Regions from separate parts of the Nonomuraea sp. NPDC050691 genome, predicted to be linked through region 1. Evidence: riboswitches for the same ligand, from Rfam matches in the RefSeq annotation. Region 1 holds a riboswitch; each other region holds the start of a gene.
The links. A riboswitch is a leader RNA that binds a small molecule or an ion and turns the genes downstream of it on or off. The one in region 1 is predicted to bind cyclic di-AMP.
Positions count from the first base shown of each region.

Region 2: it holds a riboswitch for cyclic di-AMP, as region 1 does, so the genes downstream of both, AB0H81_RS11070 (hypothetical protein) here and AB0H81_RS39335 (C40 family peptidase) in region 1, are expected to answer to the same signal.
Region 3: it holds a riboswitch for cyclic di-AMP, as region 1 does, so the genes downstream of both, AB0H81_RS16585 (hypothetical protein) here and AB0H81_RS39335 (C40 family peptidase) in region 1, are expected to answer to the same signal.

Region 1 is NZ_JBFAIA010000206.1:1,018-8,274, reverse strand. Features, by position in the region: gene AB0H81_RS39355 (response regulator transcription factor) at 1-416, shown strand, start outside; gene AB0H81_RS39350 (phosphotransferase family protein) at 496-1,623, opposite strand; gene AB0H81_RS39345 (NYN domain-containing protein) at 1,764-3,086, shown strand; gene AB0H81_RS39340 (NlpC/P60 family protein) at 3,231-4,184, shown strand; cyclic di-AMP (ydaO/yuaA leader) riboswitch at 4,647-4,806, shown strand; gene AB0H81_RS39335 (C40 family peptidase) at 4,994-5,407, shown strand; gene AB0H81_RS39330 (hypothetical protein) at 5,698-6,576, shown strand; gene AB0H81_RS39325 (M48 family metallopeptidase) at 6,780-7,257, shown strand, end outside.
Region 2 is NZ_JBFAIA010000019.1:21,240-28,496, forward strand. Features, by position in the region: gene AB0H81_RS11050 (hypothetical protein) at 1-745, shown strand, start outside; gene AB0H81_RS11055 (roadblock/LC7 domain-containing protein) at 742-1,173, shown strand; gene AB0H81_RS11060 (hypothetical protein) at 1,212-1,583, shown strand; gene AB0H81_RS11065 (alpha/beta hydrolase) at 1,619-2,464, opposite strand; gene AB0H81_RS11070 (hypothetical protein) at 2,702-3,571, opposite strand; cyclic di-AMP (ydaO/yuaA leader) riboswitch at 3,761-3,898, opposite strand; gene AB0H81_RS11075 (DUF5302 domain-containing protein) at 4,154-4,354, opposite strand; gene AB0H81_RS11080 (aldo/keto reductase) at 4,443-5,303, opposite strand; gene AB0H81_RS11085 (DUF1232 domain-containing protein) at 5,437-5,835, shown strand; gene AB0H81_RS11090 (VOC family protein) at 5,887-6,267, opposite strand; gene AB0H81_RS11095 (alpha/beta hydrolase) at 6,412-7,257, shown strand, end outside.
Region 3 is NZ_JBFAIA010000036.1:10,886-18,142, forward strand. Features, by position in the region: tRNA gene AB0H81_RS16555 (tRNA-Pro) at 91-164, opposite strand; tRNA gene AB0H81_RS16560 (tRNA-Gly) at 255-325, shown strand; gene AB0H81_RS16565 (uridine kinase) at 455-1,084, shown strand; gene AB0H81_RS16570 (TrpB-like pyridoxal phosphate-dependent enzyme) at 1,155-2,468, shown strand; gene AB0H81_RS16575 (DeoR/GlpR family DNA-binding transcription regulator) at 2,721-3,494, shown strand; gene galT (galactose-1-phosphate uridylyltransferase) at 3,497-4,576, shown strand; cyclic di-AMP (ydaO/yuaA leader) riboswitch at 4,644-4,779, shown strand; gene AB0H81_RS16585 (hypothetical protein) at 4,835-5,746, shown strand; gene katG (catalase/peroxidase HPI) at 5,852-7,257, opposite strand, start outside.

The sequences.
Region 1 (7,257 bases):
TCCTGACCACGTTCCACGCCGACGCGCAGGTGCTCCGGGCGCTGCGGGCCGGCGCGGCGGGGTTTCTGCTGAAGGACATCGCCCCAGCCGAACTGGTCGGGGCCATCAGGAAGGTGGCCGCCGGCGAGCCGATCCTGTCGCCGATCGTGACCCGGCAGCTCATCAGCCACGTGTCGGGCGGCGGGGCCGGGAGCCGTGCCGGTCGCGCCCGCGCCCTGCTCGACCGGCTGAGCGAGCGCGAGCGGGAGGTGGCGGTGGCCGTCGGCCAGGGCCGGTCCAACGCCGAGATCGGCGCCGACCTCTACATGAGCGTCGCCACGGTCAAGGCGCACGTCTCGCGCATCCTCACCAAGCTGGGGCTGAACAACCGGGTCCAGATCGCCCTGCTCGTCCACGACGCCGCCTCCGCGACCTGAACCGTTGCCTCCCGTTCAACCGCTGCGTCGAGTTGAGCCGCCGCCTCGCTGAGGTGTCGTCCGGTGACACTGCACCCGCTCAGTCCTCGATCATGCGTTCCAGGGTAGTGCGGTGCAGGACGAGGTCGTCGGGGTCGTCCGGCATGGCCTGTTCGCCGAAGTGGATCCGCCGTCGCCACACCCTGGCCATGATCACGCCGTGCCGGAGCGCGGCGTACGTCAGGTGGAAATCCAGGTTCGCGGGCGGATGACCCGTGAGGTCCTGGTACGTCCGGCACACGTCGTCCCGGCGCATGAAGTCCGGCAGCCCCGGCAGGCCCATGGCCTCCGTGAGGTCCTGGAAGAACCGGTGCAGGAAGATCATCCAGGCCAGGTCCAGCTCGCGCGGTCCCACGGCGGCCATCTCCCAGTCCAGCACCGCGACCGGCCGGAAGTCCCGGTACATCACGTTCCCGATGCGGGCGTCGCCCCAGGTCAGGACGTCAGGTCCGGGATCGTCCGGCCAGTGCGCCTCCAGCCAGCCGAAGGCGCGCTCCAGCAGCGGGATCGGGCGGTCCCCGTGCGCCCACGCGTAGTAGGCGTGCTGCGCGTCCACGTGCGCCCGCAGCCCGCCGCCCCCGCCGTAGGACGGGTGCGCCCGCGGTCCGCCGTTCCCGTCGTGCGACGGCTGCGGGCCGGGTCGCGAGAGGACCGACAGCTCCTCCCTCGTGAACGGCGCGTCGTGCAGCGCGGCCAGGAGCCCCACGCTCGCGTCCTGGAGCTCCCGCCGTCGCTCGGGCGGCGCGTCGAGCAGCCAGCCCTCGAACGTGTACGGCATGACGTCCGGCGGCACGTCCCCGTCCTCGCGTTCCATGACGAAGAACGGCGTGCCCAGCGGCCCCGGGTCCGGCTCGAACCACAGCGCCCGCGGAGCCGGGACCCCCGCCCGCTCCCTGGCCAGCCGCATGACCTCGAACTGGGCCTCCAGGTCGTAACGGGGGAAGACGGGCACCGCCTCGGCCGCCGGGGCGAGGCGTGCCACGCAGCGCACCCGCCGTCCCGCCCAGGAGGCGGTGAAGAACAGCGTCTCGCTGGACATGCCGTTCGCCGAGGGCCGCGACAGCTCCGACACCTCCACCGGGCCGCCGGTGCGGCAGGCCAGCCAGGCCGCCACCCGGTCGTGGAGGGCGCGCAGGTCACGGGTCGACGTCCGCATCTCCTCGGCCACGGCGGTCTCCTCGGTCGGTTCGGGTCCCGCACCAGTGGTATACCCCTAGCAAGCGCTTGTCTACGTGGGGCGAGCGTTACGGTCAGGTACGGGGCAGCCGTACCCTTGTCTGAAAGGGCATGTCACGAAGGGACAGTGGGATGAGCTCAGCGGGTGAAGGCCTGTCTCGCCCGCTTCCCGAGCCGGTGCGGCTGAATGTCGTCGACCTGGCAGCCCAGGTCCTCGGCTCGCTCCCGGCTGTGTCCGTCCCACCTCCGTTGCGGGGCATCGCCAAGTTCGACCCGCGTAAGCGCGCCCGGCTCGGCAGCGCTCCCATCGCCGCGCAGCTGGAGAGCGACAAGGAGTTCCGCGAGCTGGTGGCCGAGTCGGTCGCGGCAGGCTGGCCCGAGCTGGTCGCCTCCCTGGTGGACGGCCACGTGCCTCCCGCCGCCGACCCCGTGCTCGTGGCCGCCGCGGCCTACCTCACCCGTCCGCCCGGCTGGGCCGACATGGTGGAGGCGGCCCGCGCCGACCTCGAACGCTCCGCCGTGGCGGCCGAGGGGTCCGAGCGCGAAGAGGTCGTGACGCGCCTGCGTGAGCAGCTCGCCGCCCAGAAGAGCGCCGCCAAGGAGGAGACCGACCGGCTGCGCGAGCAGCTCAAGGCCGCCCGTACGGAGAACTCCGACCTGCGCCGCCGCCTTCACGAGGCGCGCGAGCGGGCCAGGGCGGCGCAGCGGCACGCCGAGGAGATGACGCAGGCCGCCGAGGAGGCGCGCTCGGCGGCCTCGGTGGCGGGCAGCGCCGGCGAGGCCGAGCTGCGGCGGCTGCGCGAGCGGCTGGCCGACGCCGAGAAACAGCTCGAAGCCTCGCGCCGGGCCGCCCGCGAGGGCCGCAGCATCGAGGACGCCCGCGTCCGCGTCCTGCTCGACGCCCTCCAGGACGCCTCCGCCGGGCTGCGCCGCGAGCTGGCCCTGCCCACCATGATCAGCCGGCCCGCCGACTCGGTCGCGGCCGTCACCGGCGAACGTCCGAGCGTGCGCGGCGTGCCCGCCCGCGCGCTGGCCGACGACGATCCGCAGCTGCTCGACCAGCTCCTCGCGCTGCCCCAGGTGCACCTGATCATCGACGGCTACAACGTGACCAAGGCCGGCTACGGCACGCTCACGCTGGCCGACCAGCGCAACCGCCTCATGACCGGGCTCGGCGGGCTCGTCGCGCAGACCCGCGTCGAGGTGACGGTGGTGTTCGACGGGGCCGAGCTGAACGCGCCGGTCCAGGTGGTGGCCCCGCGCGGGGTGCGCGTGCTGTTCAGCGCGCCGGGGGAGATCGCCGACGACCTCATCCGCCAGCTCGTCCGCGCCGAGCCGCCCGGGCGGGCCATCGCCGTGGTGTCCTCCGACCGCGAGGTCGCCGAATCCGTCCGCAGAATGGGCGCCCGCCCCGTACCATCAGGACTGCTGCTGCGCAGGCTGGGCCGCGCGTAAGGCAGCCCGCGCCCGTCGGGCCGCGCTTAAAGCGACGGTAAACGGAATCTGGCGTTTAGGTGAGATCACCCTCGCAACTTCTGTACTATTTCGCCCCAGGTGTGTTCCCTGGGAGGCGACGCTGTGAGGTTGGGCCGAGTGCCGATGGTCGTGGGTCTCGCGGTCGGGTTGATGATCGCGCCGACAGGCGGAGCCCAGGCCGCGCCGAAGCCGACGATCAAGCAGGCGAAGGCCAAGCTCGCCAAGCTCAACGACAAGGCCGACAAGGTCGTCGACCGCTACAACGCGGCGACCGAGAAGCACAAGAAGGCCCAGGCCACCTACGACGAGCTCAACGCGAGCTACCAGCGCAAGCTCGCCACCGTGGCCGACCTGCGCCAGCAGGTCATCTCCATGGCCGTCAACGACTACAAGTACGGCGGCGACGCCGCCGCCGTGCCCGGCGTGATCACCTCTGACGACCCCACGGCCGTCCTCGGCAGCCTCACCCTGGCCGACCAGGTGTCCAAGGAACGCGCGGAGAAGCTCGCCGCCTTCGACCGGGAGAACCGCGGCCTCAAGACCGAGCGCGACAAGGCCGAGACGGCCCTGGCCGCCGCCGACGACGTGCGCGACGCGGTGAAGAAGGAACGCGCCGAGGTCCTCAAGCTCATCGCCCAGCAGAAGAAGCTGCTCGACCGGCTCGGCGCCTACCGGGCGGGCAACCCGAACAGCACCGGCATCAAGTACACCGGCCCGGCCTCGGGCAACGCGGGGGCCGTCCTGAGGTTCGCGTACGCGCAGGTCGGCAAGCCGTACGTGTTCGGCGGCACCGGCCCCGGCGGCTGGGACTGCTCGGGCCTCACCCAGGCCGCCTGGCGCGCGGCCGGCGTCTCCCTGCCGCGGACGACCTGGCAGCAGTGGGCGTGGGGCACCTCGCGCAAGGTCTCGCTGAACGAGCTCCAGCCAGGTGACCTCATCTTCAGCAATGGTCTGGGCCACGTCAGCATCTACGCGGGCAACGGCCAGATCGTTCACGCGCCGCAGACGGGCGACGTGGTCAAGGTCGTCACGCTCTCCTCGTACGGCGGCAGCATCGTGGGCGCCATCCGTCCCTGAGGACCGCCTCGTTCTCGATTCCGGGGGCTTCCGGCTGCGGCTGGGAGCCCCCTTTCGCTGCGCGTGGCGGGGCAGTTTAGCAAGCCTGCCGCTATTCCGTGCCGGTACGGGAGTAAAGAACCGAAACGATCTGTCGCCTTTCATGGTCACGTGGCCTGGCGAGTCGCCCGGTACAAACCTGACAAATGCGACGAAAGCGTCCTGACAGGCCAGTGGTTCGTCAAGTGTGAGCAGAGTCACATTTACGTAACGAATCATGGTGGCAAGCAGGGCTTCATCGTCTTACTGACACCTTATGGCGATCTTTACAGCTTGACGGTGGCTTTGCCGTTCCATGACTTGTCCGCGTAACTTCTGGCGTCGCGGCGAACAAGCCATGGCGTCGCGAGCCAACATCGGTCCTCCCGATGTGGACGAGATAGAGATCCAGCGGTCACCGCCGTAAACATCCGTACTTGTGTCGGCGGTGTCCTGCCGAGTCCGTGCAGCCAGGAGGCACGGAGCCGGGGACCCAGCGATCCCGAACCCGGGATCAGGGGTGAATCGGCGCGCGAGCGCGCCGTAGGGCGACTTCCAGGCCCGAATCCGTCAGCTAACCCGGTAGGCGTTCGTGGAAGATCCAAGGAGAAATCCTGTCTACCTCCTCGCACAACCCCCGTCTGTCCCGTATCGCCCTGAGTGGTGTCGCACTCACCATGACCGTGACGGCCGGAGGTCTGGTCCTCCATGCCCCGGCTGCCCAGGCACAAGGGACGACGAGCACAACGGCCGGCGTTTCCACGGTTTCGGCGGGCACGGCCGCCGCGTCCGTGAAGCAGGCCACCCGTAAGACGGCGAAGGCGTCGAAAGCCGCCCGGCAGCAGGCGAAGGCCCACACGGCCGTCGCCGTGGCGAAGGCCCAGATCGGTGACCCGTACCGCTACGGCGGCACCGGCCCTGGCGCCTTCGACTGCTCCGGCCTCGTCCAGTACGCCTGGAAGAAGGCCGGCGTGAGCATCCCCCGCGTGACGAACAGCCAGTACGCGCGCATCAAGAAGAAGGTCTCCTGGAAGAACCTCCAGCCAGGCGACCTGATGTTCTTCCGGGGACTCGGCCACGTGGGCATGTACATCGGCCACGGCAAGATGGTCCATTCGCCGCGCACAGGCCTGACGGTACGCATCGAGAAGCTCAGCGGATGGCGCAAGTCGTCGTTCGTGGGTGCGGTACGTCCGGGTCTGTAAGCACTCACGAAGACCCCGTCCCGGGTTGGGGACGGGGTCTTCGTGCGTTCACGCGCGCATCGCGGGACATGACCAGGGACCTGTCGGTGAAGAGCGGGGCGCGAACGGGGATCACGGGGCATCGTCGCGTCGCGTCGCGTCGCACCGCACCGCACCGCACCGCGTCGCATCGCGGAAGGGCGGAAGGGCGGAAGGGCGGAAGGGCGGAAGGGCGGGAGCCTGGGGCGGCGGAAGCGCGGAAGTGGGGAAGCGGGGGGCGGCGGGCGGACGGCCCGGTACGATCGGACAGCGTGTCCGCCCGGGTGAGCCGTCGTGCCGTGCTGGCGGGGGTTGCGCCCCTGCTCGCGCTCGCCGCCGCGTCCACTCCCCGCCCTACCGGCACCGAGCTCCAGGACGCCCAGTACGGCCCACCACGGCGCTCCGACACGAAGGTCACGACACCCGGCCACTCCGGCGCCGGCATGGAGGCCGAACCGTGGCCGGGGGAGACTCAGGCCGTGTCGGGCGCGCGGTCCCTCGTGCTGGGGCACCGGGCCGACGCGGCGCTTCTCCGGGACCTGGCTCACCGCGCCGACACCGCCGGCGCGCGTGTCTCCGCCGTTCTCCAGGCCCCCGTGCGGCCCCTCGTGCTCGTGCCCGCCTCCTCGGCCGAGGCCGCGCGGCTGGCCGGCGTCACGGGCGTCGAAGGGCTGGCCGCCATGGCCGACGGAGGGCGGGTCGTCGTCGTGCCCGAGGCGTTCGGCCGGCTCACCGCCGTCGGCCGGGACGTCGTGCTGGCCCACGAGCTCACCCACGTCGCCGCCGGCACCGGCGGGCTGCCACCCTGGCTGTACGAGGGGTTCGCCGACTACGTCGCCTACCGCGACGCCGGCCTGGCCGTGCCGGTGGCCGCCGCCGAGCTGGCCGCTGAGGTGCGGGCCGGGAGGACGCCTGGACATCTACCAGGGGCTGCCGACTTCGCGCCCGGCTCGTCCAGGCTGGCGGCGGTCTATCAGGAGGCGTGGCTCGCGTGCCGGTTCGTCGCCGAGTGGCGCGGAGAGCGGACGCTGGTGAGGCTCTACCGTGATGCAAGGACGCGGGGCGCCGACCGCGCGCTCGCCGCCGCCGGGCTCCCCGCCGCGAGGCTGACGGCGGGCTGGCGCGCGTACGTGCGTGAGAAGCTGGCGTAGGGGGACACGTGACGAAGGACGGGCAGGTGGGGGACACGTTCCCCCCGGCGGACGCGTCCGGCCCGGACGAGCCGCAGGCGAACGTGCCCGGCTCGTCCGTGGGCGGGGGATCGGTGCCCGGCGTCTCTGATGCCTCCGGGGGCAGCGGGGAATCGGTGAGGGGCGTCTCTGGTGCGTCCGGGGGTGGCGGATCGGTGCCTGGCGTGCCTGGTTCGCCCCGGGACGGGGAGCCGGGGCCCGACATGCCCGGGACGGGCACGGGAAGCGGTCAGGCCGCGGCCGGGTGGCGGCAGGCCGGGGTGGTGTGCGCCGTGCTCGGCCTCGCCACCGTGGCCGTCGTGATCGTCACCACGCCCTGGCGGGCGCTGCCCCCTTCCGCGCCGTACGTCGCCCCCGACCCCGCCCGCGACTTCACCCCCGCCCAGATCGCCCGCGCCGCCGCGTTCGACGCCGCCACCACCGCCCCCGGCTACCTGTCGCTGGGCCTGAGCCTGCTCTTCGCGGGACTGCTCGTCCTCACCCCGTTCGGCGCCCGGCTGCTCGGCCGCCTTCGCGGCCCCTGGTGGGTGCGTGTCGTCCTCGGCGTGCTGCTCCTCACCGCGCTGGTCGAGGCGGTGCGCTGGCCGCTCGGCATGTGGGCCGAGACGGTGCTGCGCGCGTACGGCCTGTCCACCCAGGACT
Region 2 (7,257 bases), on a different contig from region 1:
GTACTTCGAGGTGTCGGGGCTCGTGCGGGAGTGCGCCCGCCGCCGGGCCCAGCTCGCCCGGATCTGGCCGTCCGCCGACGTGGACACCGCCCCGGTACGACCGGCGTCCCGGCTGTCCGGGCAGGGCGTGACGCTCACCGCCGTCCAGTGGGAGATCGTCACCCGCGCCGACGAGGAGGCGACGCCGCTCGACCTGGCGCGACGGCTGGGCCGGTCGGGGTACTCGGTGCTGCTGGCCGTACGGCGGCTGGCCGCGTCCGGCCTGCTCGCGCCCCCCGACCCCGCCGGCGCCTCGCCCGAGGCCGGCGGCGGGGGCGGGGGCGGGGCCACGCTGCCCAAGCGCGCACGCGGCGGCGGACGGCGGGCCCGCCCCTCCACCCAGACCCTGGATCCGGCGGATGCGCCGCCTCAGCCGCCGGATCCGGCCTTGTCGCCCGCGGACGCAGCCTCGCCCGTGGATGCAGCCCCGCCCGTGGATCCGGCCCGGCGCGCGAAACAGGCCCTGCCCGCGAATCAGGACCGCCCGCCCGCGCCCGGGCCGCTCGCGGCGCCGGCCGGACCGCCGCCCCTCCTCCCGGAGGCTGCCGACGCTGCGGATGCGGCGGACGCGGCGGGTGCGACGGGCCCGGCGGGCGCGCTCGACCCGTCCGGCCCGGCGCGATCCCTCGGCCCGGCCGTGACGGCGGACCCGAGGGACCTGGCCTTGCTCATGCGGCTGAAGAAGGCCCTGGAGGAGCTGGCATGAGGTTCCCCCCACTCACCGTCGTGAGACTGCCCTCGCTGAGAAGGAGGCCGCCGGTGGAGCTGCACGACGAGGTGCTCAAGGAGATGGTGCTCCTGCGGGAGCGCACCCCGGACATCAGCGGCAGCGTCGCCTGCACGGTCGACGGGCTCGCCGTCGCCTGCGACCCCACGGTCGGCGACGGCGAGCGGACGGCCGCGCTCACCGCCGCCCTGCTCGCGATGAGCAGGCGCATGCTCTCCATGTCCGGGAGGGGCGATCTGGAGGAGACGCTCATCTCGGGCACGGCCGGGTTCGCCGCGTTCTACGCCGCGGGCCCCACCATCGTCCTCACAGTCCTGGCCCAGCCCGGCACGAACCTCGGGCTGCTCCGGCTGGAGGGCCGCAAGACGGCGGCCGCCGTGGCCGCCATCGCAGCACGGATGCGATGACCGACCCCAGGGAAATCACCACAGAACGGAGAAGTGACATGGCCAGCATGGACGTCTCGCTCAAAGAGATGATGACGATCGACGGCGCCATCGGGGCGGCGGTCGTCGACCACGGCAGCGGCATGACGCTGGGCGCGCTCGGCGGCTCCAAGGACCTGGACCTCCAGGTCGCGGGCGCCGGCAACACCGAGGTGGTCAAGGCCAAGCTGCGCACGATGGACTCGCTCGGCCTCAAGGACGCGATCGAGGACATTCTCATCACGCTCGGCTCGCAGTACCACATCATCCGGCCCGTCAGCGGGCGCGGCGGCAAGGGCCTGTTCCTCTACCTCGCCCTGGACCGGGGTCGGGCCAACCTGGCGATGGCCAGGCACCAGCTGCGCTCCATCGAGGAGAAGCTGGACGTCTAGCCACGCGTGGCCGGACGTGCCCTGGACGGCGGCGGTCAGCCGGCGGTCAGCCGGGTGATGGCGGCGACGAGGTGCGGCCAGAGCGGGCGCGGCAGGTCGTGGCCCATGCCGGGGAAGGTCAGCAGCCTGGCCCCGGGGATGGCCTCGGCGGTGGCCAGGCCACCGGCGAGGGGGACGAGCTGGTCGGCCTCGCCGTGGACCACGAGCGCCGGCACGCCGAGCCCGCGCAGTCCCTCGGTACGGTCGCCCGAGGCCATGATGGCGGCGAGCTGGCGCGCGGTGCCCGCCGGGTCGAAGCAGCGGTCGAAGGCGCGACCGGCGACGTCCGCGATGCGCGCCCGGTCCGGCTCGAAGCCGGGTGAGCCGATCACGGCCCAGGCCGCCTGGGACCGCGCGATCGCCTCCTCGCGCCCGGCGGGCGGCGTGGCCAGCAGCACCGCCCTCGCCGCGGGCGTGGGAGGGGCGGCCTGCGGGCCGGGCGTGGACATGATGGAGGTGAGGCTGAGGACCCGGCCGGGATGCCGGATGGCCAGCGCCTGGGCGATCATGCCGCCCATCGAGGCGCCCACCACGTGGGCGGCGGCCCACCCGAGCGCGTCCATCAGCCCCGCCGCGTCGTCGGCCATGTCGTCCAGCAGGTACGGCGGGGCGCCGCCGAGCCGCGGCTGGCCGTACTCGCGCAGGTGCGTGGACAGGCCCGCGTCGCGGTTGTCGAAGCGGACGACGTGGTGCCCCTGCTCGGCGAGGAGGAGGCAGAACGCGTCGTCCCAGTGGATGAGCTGGGCGCCCAGGCCCATGACCAGGAGGAGGGGGCGGGCACCGGGAGTGCCGAAGCTCTCGTAGGCGATCTCGATGCCGTTGACCTTAACGCGCGCGATCACGTCCAACAGAATGACATTCGGACCGCAACGGGGTAAAGGGCCCGGAAAGGCGTCACCCCGCCCCGGAACCGCCGGGGCGGCGGCGGTCCGGAGCGGGGTGACAAGGGGCCTGGATGGAGAGGCAGGCAGGCCCCTTGGGTAGGGCCGGACCGGACGGGGTGGCGTCCGGACCCGGCCGCATGGTCGGGGTGCCGGCCGGCGTGCCGTCTGGGGGGACGGCGGCCGGTCCGGCGGGGGTCAGCTCTTGACGAGCAGCTTGCGCAGGCGGTCGCGGCCGAGGTACGCGCCGCCGCCGACCGCGGCCACGCCCATCAGGGCGAGGCCGGCCGAGGTGCTCAGGCCCTGGTCGCCGGAGCCGGCGTCGCCGGCCTCGGCGGTCTTGACGGTCTCGGCGGTGGTGCCGCGGGAGGTGTGCTCGGAGGCGGTCACCACACCGGCGTCGTCCTTGCCGGCCTTGTCGCTCTTGTCGCTCTTGTTGTTCTTGGAGACGGAGGCCGCCTCACCGGCGGAGCCGGCGCCGGACTCCTCCGGAGCGGTGGACTTGTCCTCGGCGAGCAGCGGCGGCTTGGCCGGGTTGGCGTCGACGCGGCGCCAGGCGCCGGAGGCGAAGGAGACGGGGAGGTTCTTCTTGCCCGGGCCGCTGCCCCACTTGGTGATGACGTAGCTCACCTTGATGTGGCCCTGGCCGCCGACGCCGTCCACGCCGAGCGTCTCGGAGTTGAAGCGGCCGCCGGTGAGCTGGGCGAAGGTCTTGGCGTCGAGGTCGAGCATGACGCCGCTGCTGGAGGGCACACCCGGGCCACGGTCGCCGACGAAGAACGGGGCCTTCTTGCCCTTGTAGACGACGTAGCCCTCGGTCATGAGGGGCCAGCTCGGGCTGGCGGCCAGGCCCTTCTGCATGGGCTTGCCGCTGGCCGGCAGGCCGGTGTCGCCGGCGCGGCCGGAGGAGTCGTCCCAGAAGTAGGACGCCGTGGTGGCGCCCTTGAGGAGGACCTTCTGGTCGTCGTCGGTGTCGGCGTGCGCCGCGGTGCCGGCGCCGATGGTGAGTGCGCCGAGTACGGCCGCCGTCAGAAGGCTGAAAGAACGCATGCCAAGTCGTGCGGACATGTGTTGGAAGAGTCCTTTGCGTGGGGTACAGGAGGGCGCGCTCGCTCAGATGGGGGCGTAGCCGGGCAGAAGTGCCAACGGGCGCTACGCGGGAGCGCGAGGGAAGGTAAATCAGGGGGAAGGGGGGATGCCGCTCAGGCGGCCGGTGTCACTGCCCCGTCCGGGGGTACGCGGTAGCGCATCGAAGTCTTGTCCTCTCCATCTCGCCTACCGGGTTAGCTGACGGGTTCGGGCGTGGAGATGCCCTACCGGCCCGGGTCGGGCCGGATTCACCCCAGAGGTTGGTTCCCCGGTTCCCGCGGGAGCGGGATTCGGCGCCGGTCAGCCGCCGCTTCCTGGCGAAGGGCTAGGTCACTGGCCGGTAACAGGTTCGACTCTAGCGAGCGAACCGGACAATAGCAAAGGAAACCCCATAAATCGGGTGAAGATCTACCTTTCAGGCAAAGAAATGGAGGGGTACGGCATGCCGTACCCCTCCAGAAAACCAGCTTTCAGCGCGTGCTCAGGACGCGTGTCCGCCCAGGACGCGTCGACCTCCGGACACGTGCCTGCTCAGGACGCGCGCCGCCCGCTCAGGACGCGTCAGCCTCCACTCTTGCGGCGGAAGGAGCGCTTGCTGGCGGCCGGCCCGTGAGCACCGTGGATCTTGGAAGCGTCGCCGCCCTTGCCACCAGCGCCCGAATCGGCCTGCCGGGCACGCTTGCGCTCCAAGGCCTCCCGGAACTTGCGCTTCAACTCGTCCTCGGGAGTTTCGCTGGCTTCCGGCTCCGGTGTTTCCGTCATGAGGACCTCCTGGTGTTGGGGACGTTCAAAGCTTCGCACGCCCGTACCCGCCGTGCGAAACCGGCCGACCGCGTCAGCGCCGGACGGGTCAGCCGTTCAGCAGCCTGAGCTCCTCGGAGGTCAGCACAAGATCGGCCGCCGCCACCGAGTCGAGGATGCTCTCCGGCCGGCTCGCCCCGGGGATGGGGATCACGACCGGGCCGCGGGCCAGCTCCCAGGCCAGGCAGACCCGCTGCGGCGACACCCCGCGGCCCTCGGCCACCTTGGCGAACGCCTCGTACTCGCCGCCGAGCCGCCCCGCCGCGCTGATCCCGCCCAGCGGCGACCACGGCAGGAACGCCACTCCCAGCTCCTCGCACACGTCCACCTCCGGCTCGGAGGAGCGGAAGGCGGGCGAGTACTGGTTCTGCACGCTCGCCAGCCGGCCGCCCAGGATGTCGTAGGCCGTCCTGATCTGGCTGGGGTCGGCGTTGGAGATCCCGGCCATCCGGATCTTGCCGGCGTCGAGCAGGTCGCGCAGCGCGCCGATCGTCTCCGCGTACGGCACGGACGGATCGGGCCGGTGGTGCTGGTAGAGCCCGATCGCCTCCACACCCAGGGCCTTGAGGGACCGCTCGCACGCCTCGACCAGGTACGACGGCCGGCCGTCGACGGCCCAGCCGCCCCCGGGAACGCGGGTGTGGCCGCCCTTGGTCGCCACCAGCACCGCGTCCCGGTCGCCGCCCCAGCTCGCCAGCGCCTTGGCGACCAGCCGCTCGTTGTGCCCGACCTGGTCGTGGGCGGGGGTGTAGGCGTCGGCCGTGTCGATCAGCGTCACGCCGGCGTCCAGGGCCGCGTGGATCGTCCGGATCGACTGATCCTCGTCGGGCATGTGTCCCGCCACCGACATGGGCATCGCGCCGAGACCGATGGAACTGACGGTGGTCTGTCCGAGTGGTCGCGTGTTCATGTCCACATCCTCCTCTCGTGCCGATCGAAAGAGGAAGGCGCCCTTACCGGTGCGGGTCGCGCCGGCCGCGCCGACCGTAAAGTGGAGCCGTACCGGAGGGGCACGAGGGAACGGAAACGAGGTCGGGAACGCCGTGCGGGGCTGGCTGATCGGGCTCGCCGTCACCGTCGTGTGCGTGGCGGCCACCTGGGGCGTGCTCTTCCTCCTGGCGAGGCGACTGCCGCCCGGCCCGATGCGGGATCTGGCCGCCTTCATCCCCGACTGCCTGACCACCATCCGCAGGCTCCGCCGCCACCCCGCCGTGCCGCGCCGCGCCAGGGTCGCCATCATGATCGCAGGCGTGTGGGTGGCCAGCCCGATCGACCTGATCCCGGAGTTCCTGCCCGTCATCGGCCCGCTCGACGACATCGTGGTGGTCGCCCTGGCGCTGCGGTACGCGGCCCGGCAGGTCCCGCGCGAGGTCCTGCTGGAGGCCTGGCCGGGCGAGCCACGCCTGCTCCTCCGCCTGCTCGGCGACCCCCGCCCCCGCTGAGTGCGCCCGCACCCCCGCTTGTGGGAGTCAGTCCTGAGAAGGGGAAGGAACCTACGCGTCCAGCCTCAGCCGCAGCAGGCAGAACTCGTTGCCCTCCGGGTCGGCCAGCACGTGCCAGGACTCCTCGCCGGTCTGCCCCACGTCCGCCCGCCGGGCTCCCGCAGCCAGCAGCCTCTCCAGCTCGGCCTCCTGGTCGCGGTCGGTCGCGTTCACGTCGATGTGCAGCCGGAGCTTGCCGCCCTTCGGATCCTCGGACGGGTTCAACACGAGGGTCGGCTGGAGCCCGCCGAACCCCGTCTTCTCCGGCCCGATCTCCACGCTCCCGTCGTCGTCCCGGTTGAGCACCACGTATCCCAGCACCTCACACCAGAACGCCGCCAGGCTCTCCGGATCGCGGCAATCCAGCACCAACTCACTGATACGACACGCCATGTGCCCTCCCGTACCCCTTCCCTCACAGAGAAACCCGCGCCACAGCGGCCGGTACGCGGACGAACCATCCGAGACCACACTTACCCGGGTGAGTCGTCGATCAGCTGAGGACCACCCGGCTGACCTGGCACTCTGGGCCGCGTCATGGCGGATCACAGGGCGGCGCTCGCGGCGTACGAACGGGCCTCGGCGCTGGCCGCCGGCCACCACGCGGACCTCGACCCGGCGGCGCGGCTCATGCACGCCCACGCCTGGGTCGGCGGCGGCGCCCCCGCCTTCGCGGACGCCCTCTCCCGCCACCGCGCCGCCCTGCAATCCTCGCTCGCGCACGCGCTGCACGCCCTCGCCCTCCTCGTCGTACGGCACGGCGGACCGGCCCCGGCGGTGCCCGCGCTGACCACGTCGGTGACGACCCTGGCCCCCGTCCCGGGCCGCTTCCAGGGCATCGACCCGAACGCCATGACCGCCCTGGTGACGTCCCTGGGCCAGGTCGCGCACACGCTGCCCGTCGCGGGGGCACGCCTGGCCGCCGAGCTGTCCGGTCACGGCCTGTCCCCCGAGCCCGGCCACGCGCTCGGCCGCATCGCCACCTGGACCTCCGCCCAGAGCGACGACCTGCGACGCCGGCTGCACCGCATCCGCGAGACCGTGCCGGGCCTCTCCCCGCCGCCGGGGTTCGCCGCGTCTCTGCCTTCGGGGCTCGCCGCGTACGGCCTGTTCGGCGCCCACGCCACGGACCCGGTCGGAGCGGAGCGCCTGCTGGCACGCGTCGGCGCCGGCGACGAGGAGGCGGTGACACGCCTGCTGTCCGTCCAGGAGGGCGCCACCGACGCGGGCCTCGCGGCCCGGGTCGCCGCGTGGTGGGCGACGCTCTCGGCGGCGGCGCGGGAACGGCTCGTGACGTTGCCGCGGTTCGGGCTGCTGAACGGCCTGCCGGCGAGCGTCCGCGACCGGGCGAACCGCCACTGGCTGGCGGAACAGAGGACCCGG
Region 3 (7,257 bases), on a different contig from region 1:
CGCGGGGTCTGCTCACCCCTGAAAGCTTCGGGGTCGCCCCCTCAAGAGGGGGCCATGGGCCCCTCGGGGGTTGCCTCGTACGCGGCAAAGTCGGGGCGACAGGATTTGAACCTGCGACTTCTTGCTCCCAAAGCAAGCGCGCTACCAAGCTGCGCCACGCCCCGTTCGCGCCGGGTACGCACACGCTCCGGGACTCCGGTACGCTTACGCCCTGACGACCGGTTGAAGTCTAGACCAGACCACGACCGGTTCGTGCGGACGTAGCTCAATGGTAGAGCCCTAGTCTTCCAAACTAGCTACGCGGGTTCGATTCCCGTCGTCCGCTCTCAGCGCGAAAGGCCAGGTCACCGGGCATCCGGGGCCTGGCCTTCCGCTTTCTCCGCGCCTCGCGACAGCGGGACGATCTTTCCGAACGTTTGATCGGCGCGGGGCGGGGGCGCGTAGGCTCGGGGCGATGCGTGTGCGACCGATCTCGCCGGAGGCGCTGGCGGAGGAGCTGGCCGAGCGGATCGACGGCCTCCCGCGCGGGCGCCGGGTGCGGGTGCTGCTCGACGGGGCCCCGCCGAGCGAGCCGGGACGGCTGGCCGACGCGCTCGTCGCGCCGCTCAGGGTGCGCGGCCGGGCGGTGGTGCGGGTGTCCGCCGGCGACTTCCTGCGGCCCGCGTCGCTGCGGCTCGAGTACGGCAGGACCGATCCCGACGTGTTCTACGACGACTGGCTCGACATCGGGGCGCTGGTCCGGGAGGTGCTGGGGCCGCTGGAGCCGGGCGGCACGGGCAAGGTGCTGCCGGCGCTGTGGGACAGCCGGGCCGACCGTGCGTACCGCCTGCCGTACGAGAGCCTGCCCGAGGGCGGGGTGCTGCTGCTCGACGGGACGCTGCTGCTGGGGCGGGGGCTGCCGGCCGAGCTGAGCGTCCATCTGTGGTTGTCGGAGGCGGCGCTGGCGCGCGGCATCGGCGAGGACGAGCGGTGGCGGCTGCCCGCCTACGCGCGCTACGAGCGCGAGGCGCGGCCCCGGGAGAGCGCCGACGTCGTCGTCCGGGCGGACCGCCCCGGACGGCCCGCGATCGAGGACCCCGGCTGAGGAGGGACACACCGGGACCGGCACGGCGCGTGGCCTGGTACGACGGGCCGCACCGGCGCAGACTGGAGGGGTGATCCCGAGCCACTGGTACAACATCGTGCCGGACCTGCCCGCGCCGCCTCCGCCGCCGCTGCATCCGGCGACCCGGCGGCCCGTGGGTCCCGGCGATCTCGCGCCGCTGTTCCCGATGGAGCTGATCGGCCAGGAGGTGAGCGGCGAGCGGTTCGTCGCCGTCCCCCAGGAGGTGCTGGACGTCTACCGGCTGTGGCGGCCGACACCGCTGCTGCGGGCGCGCCGGCTGGAGAAGTCGCTCGGCACCCCGGCCCGGATCTACTACAAGTACGAGGGCGGCTCCCCCGCCGGGTCGCACAAGCCGAACACCGCCGTGCCGCAGGCGTACTACAACGCCCGCGAGGGCGTGCGGAAGCTGACCACCGAGACCGGCGCCGGCCAGTGGGGCAGCGCGTTGGCGTTCGCGTGCGCGCAGTTCGGGCTGGAGTGCGAGGTCTGGATGGTGCGGGCCTCCTACGACCAGAAGCCGTACCGCCGCTCGCTCATGCGGGTGTACGGCGCGACGGTGCACCCCAGCCCGTCGACCGTCACCAAGGCGGGGGCGAGGGTACTGGCCGACGCGCCCGGCTCGACCGGCAGCCTGGGCATCGCGATCAGCGAGGCGGTCGAGGTGGCCGGTTCGGGCGAGGACGTCAGGTACGCGCTCGGCTCGGTGCTCAACCACGTGCTGCTGCACCAGACGGTGATCGGGGAGGAGGCGCTGCGGCAGCTCGACGGCGAGACGCCCGACGTGATCATCGGCTGCACCGGCGGCGGCTCCAACTTCGCGGGGCTGGTGTTCCCGTTCCTGCGGGAGAAGCTGGCCGGCCGCATCGACCCGGTGATCCGGGCCGTCGAACCGGCCGCCTGCCCGTCGTTCACGCGCGGCGTGTACGCCTACGACTTCGGCGACACCGCCGGGTTCACCCCGCTGCTCAAGATGCACACGCTGGGCCACGACTTCGTGCCGGACCCGATCCACGCGGGCGGCCTGCGCTATCACGGCATGTCGCCGCTGCTGTCTCACATGTACGAGCTGGGCATGTTCGAGGCGGTCAGCAAGTCGCAGATCGAGTGCTTCGAAGCCGGTGTCCGCTTCGCCCGTACCGAGGGGATCGTCCCCGCGCCCGAGCCGACGCACGCGCTGGCGGAGACCATCGCCGAGGCGCTGCGCTGCAAGGAGAGCGGCCAGGCGAAGGTGATCCTCACGGCGCTGTGCGGTCACGGCCATTTCGACCTCGCCGCCTACGACCGTTATCTGGCGGGGGCGATGGAGGACTTCGCGTTGCCGCAGGAGCGCATCGACGAGGCGCTGGCCCGCCTTCCCGGCTGACGGGGCCCGTGCGGCCCACCAGCCGGGCGGGCGTCAGCGTGCCGTGGGGCGCTTGCCGTGGTTGGCCTTCTTCTTCTTGCGTCCCTTGCTCTTGCGTGCGCGCTTGGCCATGCGGGCCTCCTCGTGCCGGGGCGGTGTGCGCGTGCGTCTCCAACGTCTCCCGGCGCCGCTCGCGGCACAAGAGTGAGGCTGGTCAACATTCCCCAACACCGCCATGTCATAATTTGGTGGAATCTGTTGGAAGGAGCGGGCGTGCTCGCACAGCAGCGGCAGCAGACGATCCTGGAGCGCGTGCGCAGCAGCGGCGGCGTCCGGGTGGCCGACCTCGTGCGCGAGCTCGGCGTCTCCGACATGACGATCCGCCGCGACCTGGAGGTCCTCGCCGAGCGCGGCCTGCTGGCCAAGGTCCACGGCGGCGCGACGGCCCTCGACCAGGGCTCCACGGAGGAGCCTGGCTTCACCGCCAAGTCGGCCCGCCAGCAGCAGGAGAAGGAGGCCATCGCGCGCGCCGCGGCCGAGCTCGTACGGCCGGGCACCGCGGTGGCGCTGTCGGCGGGCACCACGACGTGGGCGCTGGCCCACCATCTGACGGGCGTGCCGGAGCTGACGGTCATCACGAACTCGGTGCCCGTGGCCGACGTCTTCCACCGCACCCCGCGTCCCGACCGCACGGTCGTGCTCACCGGGGGCGTGCGCACCCCGTCCGACGCGCTGGTGGGGCCGGTCGCGGTGGCCGCGATCCGCAGGCTGCACGTGGACACGCTGTTCCTCGGGGTGCACGGCATGAGCGTGCGGGCGGGGTTCACCACGCCGAACCTGCTGGAGGCGGAGACCGACAGGGAGCTGGTGGCCGCGGCGCACCGGCTGGTGGTCCCCGCCGACCACACGAAGTGGAACACGGTCGGCATCAGCACGATCGCCGAGCTGGCCGAGGCCGACGTCGTCATCACCGACGCGGGGCTGCCCGAGGACGCACGTAACGAACTGGCCGAACGGGCCGGGCAACTGATCATCGCTGAGGGGTAGCCGTGAAGCGCACCATCACCCAACTGGCCGACGGCCGGGAGCTGATCTACTTCGACCGGAGGGACGACGCCGACCGGAGCGCGATCGACCGCCGGCCGCTCGATCCGCGTCCGGTGGCGTCCGAGCTGCGTTACGACCCGCTGACCGAGGAGTGGATCGCGGTCGCGGGGCACCGGCAGACGCGCACGTTCATGCCGCCGGCGGACGAGTGCCCGCTGTGCCCGTCCTCGGACACGCGAGCCTCGGAGATCCCGGCGCACGACTACGACGTGGTGGTCTTCGAGAACCGCTTCCCCTCGTTCTCCATGAATCTCGGGACATATCGGGATGTGGGGGGTCTGAGCGAGGTTCGTCCGGGCGTGGGGAGGTGTGAGGTGGTGTGCTTCACCTCGGAGCACTCCTCGTCGTTCTCCCGGCTGTCCGACGCGCAGGTCGAGCTGGTGATGGAGGCCTGGGCCGACCGCACGGCGGAGCTGTCCGCGATCGACGGCGTGGAGCAGGTCTTCTGCTTCGAGAACCGCGGCGAGGAGATCGGCATCACGCTGACCCACCCGCACGGCCAGATCTACGCCTACCCGTACGTCACGCCCCGCACGCGGCTCCAGCTCGGCGCCGCCGCGCGGCACGCGGCCCGGCACGGAGGCAACCTGTTCGCGGACGTGCTGGCGGCCGAGCGCGCCGCCGGGACGCGGGTGGTGGCCGCCAACGAGCTGTGGACGGCGTTCGTGCCGGCCGCGGCGCGCTGGCCGTACGAGGTGCACGTCTACCCGCACCGGCAGGTCCCGGACCTCGCCGCGCTGACACAGGAGGAGCGCGCCGCCTTCGCGCCGCTCTACACCTCGGTTCTGCGGGCGCTCGACGGGATGTTCGGCGTCGCCATGCCGTACGTCTCGGCCTGGCACCAGGCTCCGGTACGGCAGGAGCGCGAGCTGGGGTACCTGCATCTGGAGCTGTTCAGCATCCGGCGGGCGCCGGGCAAGCTGAAGTACCTGGCGGGGTCGGAGTCGGCGATGGGCGCGTTCGTCAACGACGTGCTGCCCGAGGAGGCGGCGCGCCTGCTCCGATCACAGGTAGATCACTGATTGATCTCCGCTTGGAGTCGCATTACTGCGTTTTTACCACTAGCATCCCTTTTGTCCCGGTCGTCGCGGCCGGGACACGCCTAATCCCGGGCGCGTCGCCCGGAAGCCGGGGACCCACCGTACCTGGGGTGAATCCACGTCCGTGGTAGGGACCTCCCATCCCGAACCCGTCAGCTAACCCGGTCGGCAGAGGGAGAGGAATCCTCAGTGGCGCCCGCGTCCCCCACGCGCTTTGCCATCAATTTCGTCATCGGCCTCGTGATCGCCACCGTCGCCTTCGGCGCGGCCACCGCGACCGCGGCCCCCAAGCCCAGCGAGGCCGAGCTGCGCGCCGAGCTGAAGGAACTGAACGACAAGGTCGACAAGCTCATCGAGAGCTACAACCTCAAGCGGGTCGAGCTGGCCGAGGCCCAGCAGGCCGCCGAGACGGCCGGCAAGCGGCTGTCCGCCGCCGAGCAGGCGGTCACCTCGGCGGAGACCCGGGTCGCCCAGATCGCCCAGATGCGCTACCAGAGCGGCGACCCGGCCGTGCTCGGCTTCGCGTTCCCCGGCAACGCCACCGGCGCGGCCGTCGTGGAGCAGATGATCGCCGAGCAGCAGGCGGTCGTGCGGAACGTCGCCAAGGCCCGCGACGAGAAGAGGAAGGCGGCCGAGGAGGCCACCGCGCTGGCCGCCCGCATCCGCACCGAGACGGCGGACGTGGCCAAGCGGCGCGACGAGGCCCAGGACGTCATCGACGCCATCGAGAAGAAGCTCAAGGACCTCGTCCCGGTCAGCACCGGCCGCCGCTCCGACGGCACCTGGGCGCCCCAGCTGCCCTCGGGGTCCGACAACATCACGCCCCGCACCCGGGCGATGCGCGAGCTGATCGAGAAGAACTTCTCCCTGCCGTTCACCGTCGGCTGCTTCCGCTCGGGGGCGAGCGGCGAGCACCCGCTGGGCCGGGCGTGCGACTTCATGATGAGCACGGGCGGCACCATGCCCAGCGCGGCCAACAAGGCCCTCGGCGACCGCGTCGCCGCCTGGGCGCTGGAGAACAGGGCCAAGCTCGGGGTGAAGTACGTGATCTGGCAGCAGCGCATCAACATGGGCTCCGGCTGGAGGGCCATGTCGGACCGCGGCAGCATCACCGAGAACCACTTCGACCACGTGCACATCTCGATGAACTGAACCACCCGGCCGTACCCGCGGCCGCCGGTGACCGGACCCATGGCGGACGAGCCCGGCCGATCCATCGTGATCGGCCGGGCTCGGCGCTCGTCGGGTGGAGAAGGGTCAGGCGAGGTCGAACCGGTCGAGTTCCATGACCTTGGTCCAGGCCGCGACGAAGTCGGTCACGAACTTCTCGCGGGCGTCCTGGCTGGCGTAGACCTCCGCGAGGGCTCGCAGCTGGGAGTTGGAGCCGAAGATGAGGTCGACCGCGGTAGCGGTCCACTTCACCTCATCGGTGGCCACGTCACGGATCTCGTACACGTGCTCCTCGGAGTCCGACGCCTTCCACCGGGTGCCCGGCGAGAGCAGGTTGGTGAAGAAGTCGTTGGTCAGCACGCCGGGCCGGTCGGTGAGGACGCCGTGCTTGGTGCCGCCGACGTTGGCCCCGAGGGAACGCAGGCCGCCGATCAGGACGGTCATCTCCGGCGGGGTCAGGTTGAGCATGTAGGCACGATCGACGAGCAGCACCTCCGGCTGGGTCTTCTCGCCGGAACGCAGGTAGTTGCGGAACCCGTCGGCCCGCGGCTCGAGCACCCGGAAGGACTCGACGTCGGTCTGCTCCTGAGTGGCGTCGGTGCGGCCCGGGCGGAACGGCACCGTCACCGCCACGCCGGCCTCGCCCGCCGCCTTCTCGACGGCGGCCGAGCCGGCCAGCACGATCAGGTCGGCGAGCGAGATCTTCGCGCCGCCGGCCTCGTTGAACTCGCGCTGGATGCTCTCGAGCGTGTCCAGGACCGGCGCGAGCTGCTCGGGCTGGTTGACCTCCCAGCCGCGCTGCGGCTCGAGACGGATCCGGGCGCCGTTGGCGCCGCCGCGCTTGTCGGTGGACCGGAAGCTCGCGGCGGAGGCCCAGGCGGTGGAGACCAGCTGAGCGGTCGTGAGGCCGGACTCCAGGACCTTCGCCTTGAGAGAGGCGACGTCGGCGTCACCCACGAGTTCGTGGTCGACGGCCGGCACCGGGTCCTGCCACAGCTGGGGCTCGGCGACCCACGGCCCGAGGAAGCGGCTGACCGGACCCATGTCGCGGTGCAGCAGCTTGTACCAGGCCTTGGCGAAGGCCAACGCGAACTCGTCGGGGTTCTCCATGAAGCGGAGAGAGATCTTCTGGTACGTCGGGTCGACGCGCAGCGACAAGTCGGTCGTGAGCATCGTCGGCTTGTGCTTCTTCGACGGGTCGTGGGCGTCCGGGATGATCGCCTCGGCGTCCTTCGCGACCCACTGCTTGGCGCCGCCGGGGCTCGTGGTGAGCTCCCACTCGTAGCCGAAGAGGATCTCGAAGAACCGGCTGCTCCACTGCGTCGGCCGATCGGTCCACGTCACCTCGAGACCGCTGGTGATCGTGTCAGCGCCCTTGCCGGTGCCGTATCTGCTCAGCCAGCCCAGCCCCTGCGCCTCCAGCGGCGCGGCCTCGGGCTCCGGCCCCACATGGTCGTCCGCGATGCCGGCGCCGTGGGTCTTGCCGAACGTGT